Regions from separate parts of the Affinirhizobium gouqiense genome, predicted to be linked through region 1. Evidence: predicted binding sites of a transcription regulator. Region 1 holds the regulator's gene; each other region holds the start of a gene.

Region 1 (4,908 bases):
CAAGCATGTCCTTTTCAAGCGATCCATCGCTGAGCAGTTGCACCTGCCGCTCCAGCGCCTCTCGCTTCTTTACCAATTTGGACAATTCCGCTGCACGTTCAACCCGCGTGCGCTCGAATTTCTCCGTGGCGACGAGCCCGAGATTGCCGTGCACCGAGTGATAGCCGAAATAGGAGACGAAAGCGACGGTGATGGCGGGGATGACCAGCCGGCCGAATTTTCGTTTTTTGTGATGTCTCGTCCACATGCGAGATTATGCCCTGTAACGCAGTACCTGAGCGTCAAGGTGACAGAACATGCTTAAGCAATGGTTGATCCTCGTCGAAGTCCGATCGCCTGTCAGAAAAGAGAAATGGCGGCGCCTCGCAGCACCGCCATCCTGAATGCAACCGCGAGGGAGCCGATCAGCCCTTCAGGATCGAGCGGCCGGCAAAGCCCGCCTGCGGACCGAGGAGCTCCTCGATGCGGATCAGCTGGTTGTATTTGGCAATCCGGTCCGAACGGGACAGCGAGCCGGTCTTGATCTGCCCGCAATTGGTGGCGACGGCGAGATCGGCAATCGTCGAATCCTCCGTCTCGCCCGAGCGGTGCGACATGACTGCGCTGTAGCCGGCCTTGTGGGCGGTTTCGACGGCATCCAGCGTCTCGGTCAGCGAGCCGATCTGGTTCACCTTGACGAGGATGGAATTGGCGACGCCCATCTTGATGCCGTCGCGCAGGCGGGCGGAATTGGTGACGAAGAGATCGTCGCCCACCAGCTGCACCTTGTCGCCGATCTTGTCGGTCAGATATTTCCAGCCGTCCCAATCATCCTCGGCCATACCGTCTTCGATCGAGATGATCGGATATTTGCCCGCCAGTTCGGCAAGATAATCCGCCATGGCTTCCGGCTCCAGGCTGCGGCCCTCGCCTTCCATGGCATATCTGCCGTCCTTGAAGAACTCGGTCGAAGCGCAGTCGAGCGCCAGATGAATGTCGTCGCCCGGACGGTAGCCGGCCTTTTCGATCGACTTCATGATGAAATCGAGCGCTTCCGGCGCGCTTTTCAGGCCTGGTGCGAAGCCGCCTTCATCGCCGACATTGGTGTTGTGGCCGTTCGCAGCCAGCTCCTTCTTCAGCACGTGGAAGACTTCCGCGCCCATGCGCACGGCGTCGCGGATGCTCTCTGCGCCGACCGGCATGATCATGAATTCCTGGAAGTCGATCGGATTGTCGGCATGCGCGCCGCCATTGATGATGTTCATCATCGGAACCGGCAGAAGCCGCGCATTCGGGCCGCCGACATAGCGGAACAGCGGCAGGCCCGATGATTCGGCGGCCGCCTTGGCGACAGCGAGAGACACGCCGAGAATGGCGTTGGCGCCGAGGCGCGACTTGTTCGGCGTGCCGTCCAGCTGGCACATCAGATTGTCGATCAGGATCTGGTTTTCCGCATCATGGCCACCGATCGCGTCGAAGATCTCGCCATTGACGGCTTCGACCGCCTTTTCCACGCCTTTGCCGTGATAACGCGATCCGCCATCCCGCAATTCAACGGCTTCATGCGCGCCGGTCGAGGCGCCCGAGGGAACCGCGGCGCGGCCCATGCTGCCGTCTTCCAGGTGAACATCGACTTCGACGGTCGGGTTTCCGCGGCTGTCGAGAATCTCGCGCGCGACGATATCGGTAATGGCTGTCATGAGCTTTTCCTGCTGGTAAGTGCGGTGGAAATCACTGCCTGTCTTATCCAAAGGCACAGAAAATACAATGGCAGGAGCATGACAGCCCGACCCCGTCCTGCGGATGGCGATGGCAGCACGCCATCCGCGCCGAAGACGGCTATCCAGCCGGCCTCTGCTCAGACCGTCTTGGCGACCGTGTCGAGCGCCATCAGCCGCTCCAGCAGGCGTTCCAGATCCGCCAGGCGGACCATGTTCGGGCCATCGGACGGCGCGTGATCGGGATCGTCATGCGCCTCGATGAACAGGCCGGCCACGCCGACCGCGACGGCTGCGCGGGCAAGGGTCTCGACGAAACGCCGCTCGCCGCCGGTCGAGCCGCCCTGCCCTCCCGGCTGCTGCACCGAATGTGTCGCATCGAAGATGACCGGAGCGCCGAGATCGGCCATGATCGGCAGCGACCGCATGTCGGAAACCAGCGTGTTATAGCCGAAGGATGCGCCCCGCTCGCACAGGAGCACATTCGGATTGCCGCTTTCGGTGAACTTGGCCAGCACATTCTTCATGTCCCAGGGCGCCAGAAACTGCCCCTTCTTGACATTGATGACACGGCCGGTCGCGGCGGCGGCGACCAGGAGATCGGTCTGCCGGCACAGAAAGGCGGGGATCTGCAGCACGTCCACCGTCTCGGCAACGATCGCGCATTGCTCCTCGGTATGGACGTCGGTGAGCACCGGGAAGCCGAATTCCTGCTTCAGATCCGCAAAGATCTCCATCGCCTTTTCCAGGCCGATTCCTCGTTTGCCCGCGATCGACGTGCGGTTGGCCTTGTCGAAGGAGGATTTGTAGATCAGGCCGATGCCGAGCCGGTCGCAGATCTCGCGGATGGCGCCGGCCATCATGAAGGCGTGGTCGCGGCTTTCCATCTGGCAGGGACCGCAGATCAGCGAAATCGGTGCCTGATTGGAAAAGCGGACCTGGCGCGCCCCGTCGCCGACCACAATCTCGGAATTGGCCTTGACCGTCATCATCAAATCCTCACATCCGTTCGCCGCAAGCGGGCGGCGCGCCGCGGGGCGCTTTGCGCGCCGGCCCGGCCTGTTTGTCTTTCCTGACGCTAGCCCTTAGCAGCGGCCAGTATCTCTGTCACCGACAGATCGGCATGGCGGGGCGCATTTGCAAATCGTCAAGCCCGCCGCGCATTTTTGGGCCAGAAAGCAGCATCACGGCTTGCGGAACACATGTGGAACAGATAGTGTCCGTTCTGGATTTGTTTCCATTGGGGCTTTCGACGATGCTGACTCGCAAACAACAGGAACTGCTTCTGTTCATTCATGAACGCATGAAGGAGTCCGGTGTACCTCCATCCTTCGATGAAATGAAGGATGCTCTCGATCTCGCGTCGAAATCCGGCATTCATCGCCTGATCACCGCGCTGGAAGAGCGCGGCTTCATTCGCCGGCTTCCGAATCGCGCCAGGGCGCTTGAAGTCATCAAGCTTCCCGATGCCTATACCCCGCCGGCGCAGCCGCGGCGCGGCTTCTCGCCCAGCGTGATCGAAGGCAGCCTTGGCAAGGCGCCGCCGAGCAAGCCGGCCGCACCGCAAGCGCCGGTGGACGACCAGCGCTATTCGGCCAATGTGCCGGTGATGGGCAGAATCGCTGCCGGTGTGCCGATCTCCGCCATCCAGAACAACACGCATGAGATCAGCGTCCCCATCGAAATGCTGGGCAATGGCGAACATTACGCGCTTGAGGTCAAAGGCGATTCGATGATCGAGGCCGGCATTCTCGACGGCGATACGGTGATCATCCGCAATGGCAGCACGGCCAGCCCGGGCGATATCGTGGTGGCGCTGGTGGATGATGAGGAAGCGACCCTGAAGCGGTTCCGTCGAAAGGGCGCCTCGATTGCCCTGGAGGCGGCCAATCCCGCTTATGAGACGCGGATTTTCTCGTCGGACCGGGTCAAGGTCCAGGGCAAGCTCGTGGGTCTCATCCGCCGTTACCATTGATCAGGCGCCGGAGATGGTCCGGCAGGTGATTGTCGAAGCTGCGCGTGGTCCAGGCATAGGTGCGGTGGATCTGCCAGGGACGGAGTTGCTCCGTCTCGACGGGCATGGCGGCTGTCATCGACCAGGCTTTGCGATCGGCACTTCCGCCAAACTTCAGCGTCACGGCTCCCAGTCGACGCAGGTGATCACCGGTGATCAGGACGGCGCCCGAGCGGCAGGCCTGCATTCGCGATCGTCGTGCGATGACGAGATCGGCGCTGTCGCAGGCGGAGCCGACATAACGGGCATCCTCGAGAAGCACGATGCGCACGCCGTCGCTGGTCCGAATGAGGCAGGCCTTGCCCCGGAGGCAGCTGAAATGACGGCCGTCGCTGCGCTGAAGCCAATGGCTGAGCTGTGCCTTCATTGACGTCAGCTGATCATGCGTCAGCACCTCCTTCACCCGCGGCTTAGCGGAGGGCTTATCCTTCTCCCGCGGCCTTGCGCCGCCTCGATGGTCCCGGCGAGCTTCGGCGGCAGACGTCCTGCTATTGTCCGTCACCTCTTCTGCCGGTCTCGTCGTGGTGATGCGGTAGGCATTCTGCCATTGCCGATAGAGGAATTCCGGTGCGTGCGCGCGGCTGATCATCGCCTCCTTATCTGAGAGAACGGCCGCCAGTGTGCCATCCTCCGAAATCAGCAGGTCGGGCGGCGGCATCACCCGGGCCAATCCGGCCAGAGCGAGGGCCGCAGCCAGGACAGGCAGGCCGATCAGCTTCAGCTGGGTGCGCAGGAGGACAAGGCAGGTCAGGCCGAGGGAGGCCAGCGGCAGAAAAAGCGCCGGCGGCTGTCCCGTGGCCGCGATGCCGCCCCAACTCGCCACATGCGTGGCAATGGCGATCACCATATCGACAGCCACGCCCATGAGGGAGAAGACGGGGCCGTCCAGGCCAAGCGGCATGGCCAGCATGCCGATCAGGGCAGCGGGCATGACCACAAAGGAAATCAGCGGCATGGAGGCCAGATTGGCCGCTAGGCCATAGGTGGTGATCTGATGAAAATGCCCTGCCGAGTAGATCGTGGTGGAAAGTCCACCGATCAGCGAGGTCATGAAGGCCTCCAGCAGCAGCACCCACGCAAAGCGGCCCGCCGTTGCCACCAGCCACAGGAGCCCGGGTCGACGCGGCTGCCGGCCCATCTGCGGCGCCCGCCGGCGCTGGGCGCGCGTATAGACGGCCACCAGCGCCCCAGTCGCGG
Region 2 (4,908 bases), 160 kb from region 1:
AGACCGGTCGTCGGCTCGTCGAGGATATAGAGCGTGCGTCCGGTCGAGCGCTTGGACAGCTCCTTGGCGAGCTTGACGCGCTGCGCCTCGCCGCCCGAGAGCGTATTGGCCTGCTGGCCGACCTTGATATAGCCGAGGCCGACATCGAAGAGCGCCTGGAGCTTGTCGCGCACCGCCGGCACGGCCGAGAAGAATTCGACGCCTTCCTCCACCGTCATGTCGAGCACATCGGCGATCGATTTGCCCTTGAAGGTGACGTCGAGCGTCTCGCGATTGTAGCGCTTGCCATGGCAGACATCGCAGGTGACGTAGACATCCGGCAGGAAATGCATCTCGATCTTGATGACGCCGTCGCCCTGGCAGGCTTCGCAGCGGCCGCCCTTCACATTGAAGGAGAAGCGGCCGGGCTGATAGCCGCGCGCCTTGGCCTCCGGCAGGCCGGCAAACCAGTCCCGGATCGGCGTGAAGGCGCCGGTATAGGTGGCGGGATTGGAGCGGGGCGTGCGGCCGATCGGCGACTGATCGATATCGATGACCTTGTCGATGAATTCCAGCCCGTCGATCCGATCGTGATCGGCCGGGATTTCCCGGGCGCCCATCACACGGCGAGCCGCCGCCTTGTAGAGCGTTTCGATCAGAAAGGTGGACTTGCCGCCGCCCGAGACGCCGGTCACGGCGGTGAAGAGGCCGAGCGGCACGGAGGCCGTGACCGATTTCAGATTGTTGCCGCGCGCACCGACAACCTTGATCTCCTTGCCCTTCTTGGGCTTGCGCCGATCGGCGGGCACGGCCACGCCCCGTTCGCCGGAGAGGTACTGCCCCGTCAGCGATTTCGGATTGGCCATGATCTCCTGCGGCGTGCCGGCGGCCACCACCTGTCCGCCATGCACGCCGGCGGCCGGGCCGATATCGACGACGTAATCGGCGGTCAGGATGGCATCCTCGTCATGCTCGACGACCAGAACCGTATTGCCGATATCGCGCAGATGCTTCAGCGTGTCGAGCAGCCGCGCATTGTCGCGCTGGTGCAGACCGATCGACGGCTCGTCCAGCACGTAGAGCACGCCGGTGAGGCCGGAGCCGATCTGCGAGGCGAGCCGGATGCGTTGGCTTTCGCCACCCGAGAGCGTTCCCGAACTGCGCGACAGGCTGAGATAATCGAGGCCGACATCGTTGAGGAAGCGCAGCCGGTCGCGAATTTCCTTCAGGATGCGAACCGCGATCTCGTTCTGCTTGGCCGTCAGCGTATCCGGCAGCGCCTCGAACCAGTCGCGGGCGACCCTGATCGACATTTCGGTGACTTCGCCGATATGTTTCTTGCCGATCTTGACGGCCAGCGCCTCCGGCTTCAGGCGATAGCCCTTGCAGGCGGGGCAGGGCGCCGCGGACATGTAGCGCTCGATCTCCTCGCGCGCCCAGGCGCTGTCGGTCTCCTTCCAGCGCCGCTCGAGATTGGGCACGATGCCCTCGAAGGTCTTGGTCGTCTTGTAGGATCGGGCGCCGTCGGCATAGGAAAACTCGATCTTGTCCTCGGTCCCGCGCAGGATCGCGCTTCGCGCGCTTTCACTGAGCTTGGACCAGCGATCCGTCAGCTTGAAGCCATAGACTTTGCCGAGACCCTCAAGCGTCTGATTGTAGTAGGGCGATGTGGATTTGGCCCAGGGCGCAATTGCGCCATCCTTCAAGGTGCGCTCCGGCTCGGGGACGATCAGGTTCTCGTCGACCTTCTGCTGCGAGCCAAGCCCGTCGCAGGTCGGGCAGGCACCGAAGGGATTGTTGAAGGAAAACAGCCTTGGCTCGATCTCGGGAATGGTGAAGCCTGAGACCGGGCAGGCGAATTTTTCGGAAAACAGCACCCGCTCATGCGTCTCGTTCAGCGATTTATTGGCCGAACCGCCGGCCGCGGTTTCCTCCGGCGGCAGCGGCTTGTCGGCGTATTCCGCGACAGCCAGGCCATCGGCGAGCTTCAGGCAGGTCTCCAGGCTGTCGGCCAGGCGCGGTCCGATATCGCCGCGCACGACGATGCGGTCCACCACTACATCGATATCGTGCTTGTATTTCTTGTCGAGCGCCGGAGCCTCGGCGATCTCGTAGAACTGGCCATCCACCTTGACGCGCTGGAAGCCCTTCTTCATGAGCTCGGCGAGCTCCTTCTTGTACTCGCCCTTGCGGCCGCGCACCATCGGCGCAAGGATATATAGCCTCGTACCCTCCTCGAAAGCCAGGACGCGATCCACCATCTGGCTGACCGTCTGGCTCTCGATCGGCAGGCCGGTGGCGGGCGAATAGGGAATGCCGACCCGCGCGAAGAGAAGGCGCATGTAATCGTAGATTTCCGTCACCGTGCCGACCGTCGACCGCGGATTTTTCGAGGTCGTCTTCTGCTCGATCGAGATTGCCGGCGACAGGCCGTCGATCTGGTCGACATCCGGCTTCTGCATCATTTCCAGGAACTGACGCGCATAGGCCGAGAGGCTCTCGACATAGCGTCTCTGGCCCTCGGCATAGATCGTATCGAAGGCCAGCGAGGATTTTCCCGATCCGGACAGGCCGGTCATCACGATCAGGCTATTGCGGGGCAGATCGAGGTCGATGCCCTTGAGGTTATGCTCGCGGGCGCCGCGAATGGAAATCGTCTTCAGTTCGCTCATCGTGAAAGGCTCTTTGGGAGGACAAGCCCCTTATGTAGTGAATGCATGGCCGCTGTCGAGCCGCAGATGAGGGAAAGGAACAAGTGCCCGTTCCGTTCCATCCTTCCGCCCCGCCGCGCCGGATTGACAGGATCATAACGAGTTTATAGAACAAAGAAAGAACAAATTTGGCTGTGGATTACCGCTCCAACCTTTCCTGCCGGGAAGGGGGATGGGATACAGTGCCGATGAGTGACAATGCCAATGACGGCGCGCGGCAGCGGCCATGCGCAGGGCAAAAGACGAGGTGACGACATGGCTGGAAGCGTAAATAAGGTGATCCTGATCGGCAATGTGGGCGCGGATCCCGAAATCCGCCGCACCCAGGACGGTCGCCCGATCGCCAATCTCCGCATCGCGACCTCGGAAAGCTGGCGCGACCGCAATAGCGGCGAACGGCGTGAGAAGACGGAGTGGCACAATGTCGTCGTCTTCAACGAAGGCCTCTGCAAGGTGGTCGAGCAATATGTGAAGAAGGGCGCCAAGCTCTATATCGAAGGTGCGCTGCAGACCCGCAAATGGCAGGACCAGAACGGCAATGACCGCTATTCGACGGAAATCGTGCTGCAAGGCTTCAACTCCACGCTGACCATGTTGGATGGCCGCGGTGGCGGTGAGGGCCAGGGCATGGGCGGCGGTGGCGCCGGCTATGGCGGTGGACGCGGCGGCAGCAGCGGTGGCGGCGAATTCGGCGGCGGCTACGAGGATTACGATAGGCCGCAGCAGGGTTCCGGCCGCGGTAGCCAGCCCGCCGCTTCCGGCGGTTTTGCGCGCGACCTGGATGACGATATCCCGTTCTGATCGCGCCCCCGGCAAAGCCGGTCCATTCGGGCCAGGTCCGACCAGGCCCGGGTTCATCAGGGCCGCGTCCATCAGGGTGAAGTCCGGCGAAGCCGCATGCATCAAGACCGGGTTGATCGGAGCCGGCCTCTAGGTGTCGGTTCTTGATGAGTCGGGCGGACCAGGGTCCGGCCTCTCAACCGGCCTGTTGCAGCCGGCCTGTTTCAGGGGGGGGCCTGTCTCGGGTAAACTCTCTCGGGTAAACTCTCTCGGGTAAACTCTCTCGGGCAAACTTTCTCAGGCAAACCTTCTCAGGCAAGCCATCTCAGGCAGCATGCTCCAGGTGAAATGCTCCATGTGACCTGTCGCAGGTGACGCCTCTCAGGCGGCAGGTGAGGGGATCGGTGCCGCGCCGGCGCTTCTGTCCTGGAGCATGGCCACCAGCGCGTCCGATTGCGACAGGATGCCTGCAAGCTTGCCGCTCTCCCGCACCACGGGAAGGTCGTGCAAGCCGCCTTCCGCAAACAGGATGACGGCATCGGCCAGCGGTGTCTCCGGCCGAAGGGTGCGGACAGGCGCGGTCATGATGTCCTTGACGGTATCATTGGGCGCCGTGGCCCCGGACAGGATCAGCCGCAGGCGCTGCGCAATGTCGATACGCGGCTGGCCGGCCACCCAGCGGGGCTTGTGAAGGAAATCCGACTGCGTGACGATGCCGACGACTTCGGCCTTCTCATTGGTAACCGGCAGAGCCCGGAAGTGGTGGCGCCGCATCAGCTCATGCGCCTCGCGCAGGCTGGTATCCGGCCCGACCGCCACAACATCGCGCGACATGATGCTCTCACAGGTCACGTGAAGGGCACGCCGGCGATAGGAGCGCAATTCGGTGCGTCGCAGGATAGTCTCCAGATCGTCGCGGTCGATATCCAGATATTGATCGAAATCCTTCAGGACCTCATCGAGATCGGCAGGTTCGAAGCCGATGCGCGCCAGCGGCGCCGGATCGGAGGTTGCGTGGCGATTGACGGCCGGCTGCTGCCGGTGCGGGTAACTGCCGCGTGTCAGGCGGTGGTAAAGCATGGCGGAGACAAGCAGCAGCAGCGAATTGCCAAGCACCGGCCACAGCACGAAAGAGAGGCCGAGATCATGCACGGCGGGTCCGCCGACGACCGCGGTCAGGGCCACGGCGCCACCGGGCGGATGCAGGCAGCGGCAGGCGATCATCGCGGCGATAGCCAGCGACACCGCCAGCGCCGCCGCAAGGCTCTGGTCCGGCACCAGCCAGGTCACGGCCACGCCGACGGCTGCCGCAATGCCATTGCCGCCAAGAACCGACCATGGCTGCGCCAGCGGGCTGGCGGGCGCGGCAAACAGCAGGACGGCGGAGGCGCCCATGGGGGCGATGATCGCCGGAGAGATCTGTCCCTGCTGAACCGCC
Region 3 (4,908 bases), 1.3 Mb from region 1:
CGAACCTCGATGCGAAACTGCGCGTTTCGATGCGCGGCGAGATCAAGCGCCTGCAGCGGCGGCTGGGCACCACCTCGATCTATGTCACCCATGACCAGCTGGAGGCCATGACGCTGGCCGATCGGCTGGTGGTGCTGAATGGCGGCAGGATCGAGCAGATCGGCTCGCCGCTCGAAGTCTACCACGCCCCCGCTTCCACCTTTGTTGCGAGCTTTATCGGCTCTCCCGCCATGAACCTGATTTCCGGCGAAATGATCGGTCAGCAGCTGACCATCGGGCCGACGACCATTGCGATGGGGGACCTTGCCTCGACGGCGTCGGGCAAGGTGACGGTGGGGATGCGGGCGGAAGACCTGCGTCCGGCCAGGCCTGGCGATGTCATCTTGCCGCTGAGCGTGGATTATGTCGAAGAACTGGGCTCGCAGCGCCTTGTTCATGGACAGCTGGGCGGCCAGACCCTGACCGCCTCGGTTTCGCCCGACACGCCGATCACCGATGAAATGCAGTTGACGGTGGATGCCGAGCGCTTGCACTTCTTCTCCGTCTCGGACGGGCGGCGGATCATCCCCACGACCCGGGCGCGGGCCGCATCCGCCTAAGCCGGACGCCCAGAAGGAAGCCGGACGGAAATCAGACGGACGGGCGGGGCGACCGCCCGGCCGGCGTTTGCCTGACTGGCACGTTTTGGTAGAGCGCCGGATGAAACTAACAGCGCCGCCTGCAGTATCGGCCCGGTTCTTCTGTCCGTTTTGTCTCGCAAGAGGAGCAATGGCTTGACGATGCCACCGGGCCTGTGTTTTTTTCAGACTATCTTTAAAGTTTGAGTGATCGACAAAACCACTCCTCCAATTTCGCCTGCTAGTATTGTAGGCGTCATATTTGTCGAGGAGCCACTTCGGGGGTAGCCACTTTGGGGGTAGCATGGTTTTGAAACTTGCATTGGCCGGGGCACTTGCTTTCGTCTACCGTAACCGCGACACCGCGCAGGCGCAGCCGGCGGCACCGCTGGTTGCTGCGACGCAGGAGGGGCTGGCGCGCGAGCTGGCGCCTGCGCCGATCGAGCCGAGCTGGATCTTGTCTGGCACGCCGCAGGCCCGCGCGGCGCAGCATGTGCGCAGTGCCGACAGGTGCTCGTCCGTCTGCATGTGGGACTGCACCGCCGGCACGTTTCGCTGGTTCTTCGGCGAGGACGAAACCGTGGTCATCCTCGACGGCGAGGTCTTCGTGACGGCCGAAGACGGCATGCAGCGCATGCTGCGCAGTGGCGACATCGCCTATTTCAGAGGCGGCACCTGGGCCACCTGGCGCATCGATCGCTATGTGCGCAAGATCGCCTTCATCCGCCAGCCATTATGGCAGCCGATTGCGCTCTTCTACCGGCTGCGGAACCGTTTGCGCTCGGTGCCGAAACCGGCCTCCTTCGATACCTGATCGGATCCGGTCCGGCCCCTTTCGAGCCTCTGCCGCACCGTGCGCGTTAAGGAAATCCTGCAGAAGCGGCGGCTGCCGGAAACCAGCCGTTGCCATCGATTGCCTGCCGTCCTACATCTGGCGGGCAATCTGACAAGGGGCAGGGTATGGCCAAAATCCGCAAAGTCGCGTTCCAGATGGACCACGTGTCCGGCATCAACATTGCCGGAGATTCCACCTTCGCCATGGCGCTGGAGGCGCAGGCACGGGGGTTTGAACTCTTTCACTACACGCCGGACCGGCTGACCATGCGCGATGGCTCGATCTTTGCCCGGGTCGAGCCGATGAGTGTTCGCGACGACAAGGCGAGCCATTATACGCTGGGCGAGGGCGAGCGGGTCGATCTCGCGACGATGGACGTGGTGATGCTGCGCCAGGATCCCCCTTTCGACATGGCCTATATCACCTCCACGCATCTTCTCGAGCGCCTGCATCCGAAGACGCTGGTGGTGAATGATCCGGCCTGGGTCCGCAACTCGCCGGAAAAGATCTTCGTCACCGAATTTGCCGATCTGATGCCGCCGACGCTGATCACCCGCGACCCCGGCGAGATCGCCCGCTTCCGCGAGGAATTGGGCGATATCATTCTGAAGCCGCTCTATGGCAATGGCGGCGCCGGCGTGTTTCATTCCGCCCGCGATGACCGCAATTTCTCCTCGCTGCTGGAAATGTTCGCGCAAATGTATCGCGAGCCCTTCATCGCACAGGGTTATCTGCCCGCCGTCCGCAAGGGGGACAAACGCATTCTTCTGGTCGATGGCGAGCCCGTAGGTGCGATCAACCGGGTCCCGGCAGAGCATGACAGCCGGTCCAACATGCATGTGGGGGGCCGCGCCGAAGCCACCGAACTGACCTCGCGCGAGGAAGAGATCTGCCGGAGGATCGGCCCGGCGCTGCGCGAGCGCGGCTTCCTTTTCGTCGGGATCGATGTGATCGGCGATTTCATGACCGAGATCAACGTGACCTCACCCACCGGCATTCGCGAAGTGAAGAAATTCGGCGGGGCTGACGTGGCCGCTCTCTTGTGGGATGCAATCGAGGCGCGGCGCAACGCCGGCTGAGGGCACGAAAAGCAGCTCACCGCTGCCCTATGATCCTGTTTCGTTCCTTTAGCGGCATGTAAAGAAGCGATCCCATCAGTATCAAGGCGCGAATGTTCGTTTTATGTTCTTGTTTCGCTCCGGAAACTATGCTTGACTGTACTTGCTTATTCCCATCGGCGGCTTGCCGAATTGAGGTGCGGCAAGGGCGAGGCGGGCGAGGCAGTTCCGATGGTTGCAAGAGTGAGTACGGTTGCATTCCAGGGCATAGAGGGCCTGCCTGTCGATGTTCAGGTCATGGTCGGGCCCGGCAAGCTTGGCATGCAGATCGTCGGACTGCCGGATAAGGCCGTGGCGGAAAGCCGGGAACGCGTGCAGGCAGCCCTGCACGCCTCCGGTCTGGCGCTGCCGCCCAAACGTGTGACGGTCAATCTGGCGCCGGCGGATCTGCCCAAGGAGGGGTCGCATTTCGATCTGCCGATCGCTCTCGGTCTGATGGCAGCGCTTGGCGCCATTCCGGCCGATGCGCTCGCCGATTATGTGGTGATCGGCGAACTCAACCTGGATGGCACGCTGGCTGCGGTGGCCGGTGCCTTGCCCGCGGCAATCGCTGCGAATGCGCAGGAGAGGGGCCTGATCTGCCCGGCCGATAGCGGCGCGGAAGCGGCCTGGGCCGGCGCGGCAATCGATATTCTCGCGCCCCGCAGCCTCATCGCGCTCGCCAACCACTTTCGCGGCACGCAGGTTTTGACAAGGCCGCAGCCGGCCATCCGGGCTCCGGCCGCCAATCTTCCGGACCTTGCCGATATCAAGGGACAGGAAAGCGCCAAGCGTGCTTTGGAAGTGGCTGCAGCGGGTGGCCACAATCTCCTGATGGTCGGGCCGCCGGGCTCTGGCAAATCCATGCTTGCGGCAAGGCTTCCCTCCATCCTGCCGCCGCTGTCGGCTGCCGAGCTTCTGGAAGTCTCGATGATCCACTCGATCGCCGGCCAATTGTCGGGCGGCAAGCTGTCCGACCGGCGGCCGTTTCGCACGCCACATCATTCCGCCACCATGGCGGCGCTTGTGGGCGGCGGCATAAGGGCCAGGCCGGGCGAGGCCTCGCTCGCCCACCATGGTGTGCTGTTTCTCGACGAATTTCCCGAATTTGCGCCGCAGGTGCTCGATGCCTTGCGGCAACCGCTGGAAACCGGCGAATGCGCGATTGCCCGGGCCAATCACCGGGTCTGCTACCCGGCGCAAATCCAGCTGGTTGCCGCGATGAATCCCTGCCGCTGCGGCATGGCGGGCGAACCGGGCCATAGCTGCGCCAGAGGGCCGCGCTGCATCAGCGACTATCAGGGCCGCATTTCGGGTCCGCTGATGGACCGGATCGATATCCGCATCGACGTCCCGGCCGTCTCCGCCGCCGACCTTATCCGTCCGCGGCCGGCCGAAAGCAGCGCCACGGTCGCGGCACGGGTGGCGGAGGCCCGCGCGCGGCAGCGCCGCCGTTTTGCCGCCGCCGGCCTTCCGGAGATCTCGACCAATGCCCGCTGCTCCACCGCCCTGATCGAGGATTTTGCCGCGCCGGATGCGGCAGGCGCGCAACTGTTGCGCGATGCGGCGGAGAAGCTGAAATTCTCCGCCCGCGGCTATCATCGTATCCTCAAGGTGGCCCGCACGCTCGCTGATCTCGATGACCAGGAACGGGTCGGACGCATTCACCTGGCTGAAGCGATCTCCTACCGGATTGCCGGCGAACGCTTGACGGCGGCGGCATGAGGCGCCAGCACTCGCTCGTCGAACAAGGAGGATGAGCCCTTGCAGCTGCGACGCATCGGGCGGCATGACGGCGACTGGCAGGAGGTTTTTCCTGCACCTGAACGCCGTCTTTGGTATCCAGAATTTCCCCCGCTGGGCACGCGTCGGCGGTTGGGGCGATCGCTACGAGGTCGTTGCCCTAACGGAAGGTGACAAAATCTGTGCCACCATCGGCGTCACCGTGATGGAGGGGTGGCTGGGCAGGCGCCAGCCCATGCCCGTCTTCCAACTGGGCGCCGTTGCCACCCGCCCGCAGGATCGCGGGCGCGGACTGGCGCGCCGGCTGCTGGAACATGTGCTGGCGGAGGCGGATCGTCACGGCACGCCGGTTTTGCTGTTCGCCAATCCCTCGGTGGTCGATTTCTATCCGCGTTTCGGGTTTCGACGCCTGATTCCGGATCGGCTGTTTCTACAACTTCGACCAGGCCCTGAAACGAAGAATGCCATCGGGCGCCGATTCGACCCGGAGACATTGCAGGACCGTGCCCTGCTCGCGATGTGGTGCGACAGAGCAGATGCCCATGGCGGAATCCTCGCGGTACGACCGGATGCCTCCATCCTTCTCTGGCATCTCATGAACACGAACGTGACCGCT

The links. Region 1 encodes LexA, which represses DNA repair genes until DNA is damaged. Its sites were predicted from a motif close to TGTTCNNNNTGTGTTCNG; they were not measured.
Region 2: the regulator LexA is predicted to act here: its motif matches at 2,798-2,815, upstream of uvrA (excinuclease ABC subunit UvrA).
Region 3: the regulator LexA is predicted to act here: its motif matches at 2,625-2,642, upstream of QTJ18_RS23300 (YifB family Mg chelatase-like AAA ATPase).

The regions. Positions count from the first base shown of each region.
Region 1 is NZ_CP129382.1:846,496-851,403, reverse strand. It holds gene QTJ18_RS12490 (FtsB family cell division protein) at 1-247, opposite strand, end outside; gene eno (phosphopyruvate hydratase) at 405-1,679, opposite strand; gene kdsA (3-deoxy-8-phosphooctulonate synthase) at 1,838-2,689, opposite strand; gene lexA (transcriptional repressor LexA) at 2,953-3,672, shown strand; gene QTJ18_RS12470 (ComEC/Rec2 family competence protein) at 3,653-4,908, opposite strand, start outside.
Region 2 is NZ_CP129382.1:1,004,345-1,009,252, reverse strand. It holds gene uvrA (excinuclease ABC subunit UvrA) at 1-2,651, opposite strand, end outside; gene QTJ18_RS13265 (single-stranded DNA-binding protein) at 2,946-3,491, shown strand; gene QTJ18_RS13260 (HPP family protein) at 3,852-4,908, opposite strand, start outside.
Region 3 is NZ_CP129382.1:3,160,322-3,165,229, forward strand. It holds gene QTJ18_RS23285 (sn-glycerol-3-phosphate import ATP-binding protein UgpC) at 1-599, shown strand, start outside; gene QTJ18_RS23290 (cupin domain-containing protein) at 922-1,431, shown strand; gene gshB (glutathione synthase) at 1,578-2,531, shown strand; gene QTJ18_RS23300 (YifB family Mg chelatase-like AAA ATPase) at 2,742-4,274, shown strand; gene QTJ18_RS23305 (GNAT family N-acetyltransferase) at 4,339-4,908, shown strand, end outside.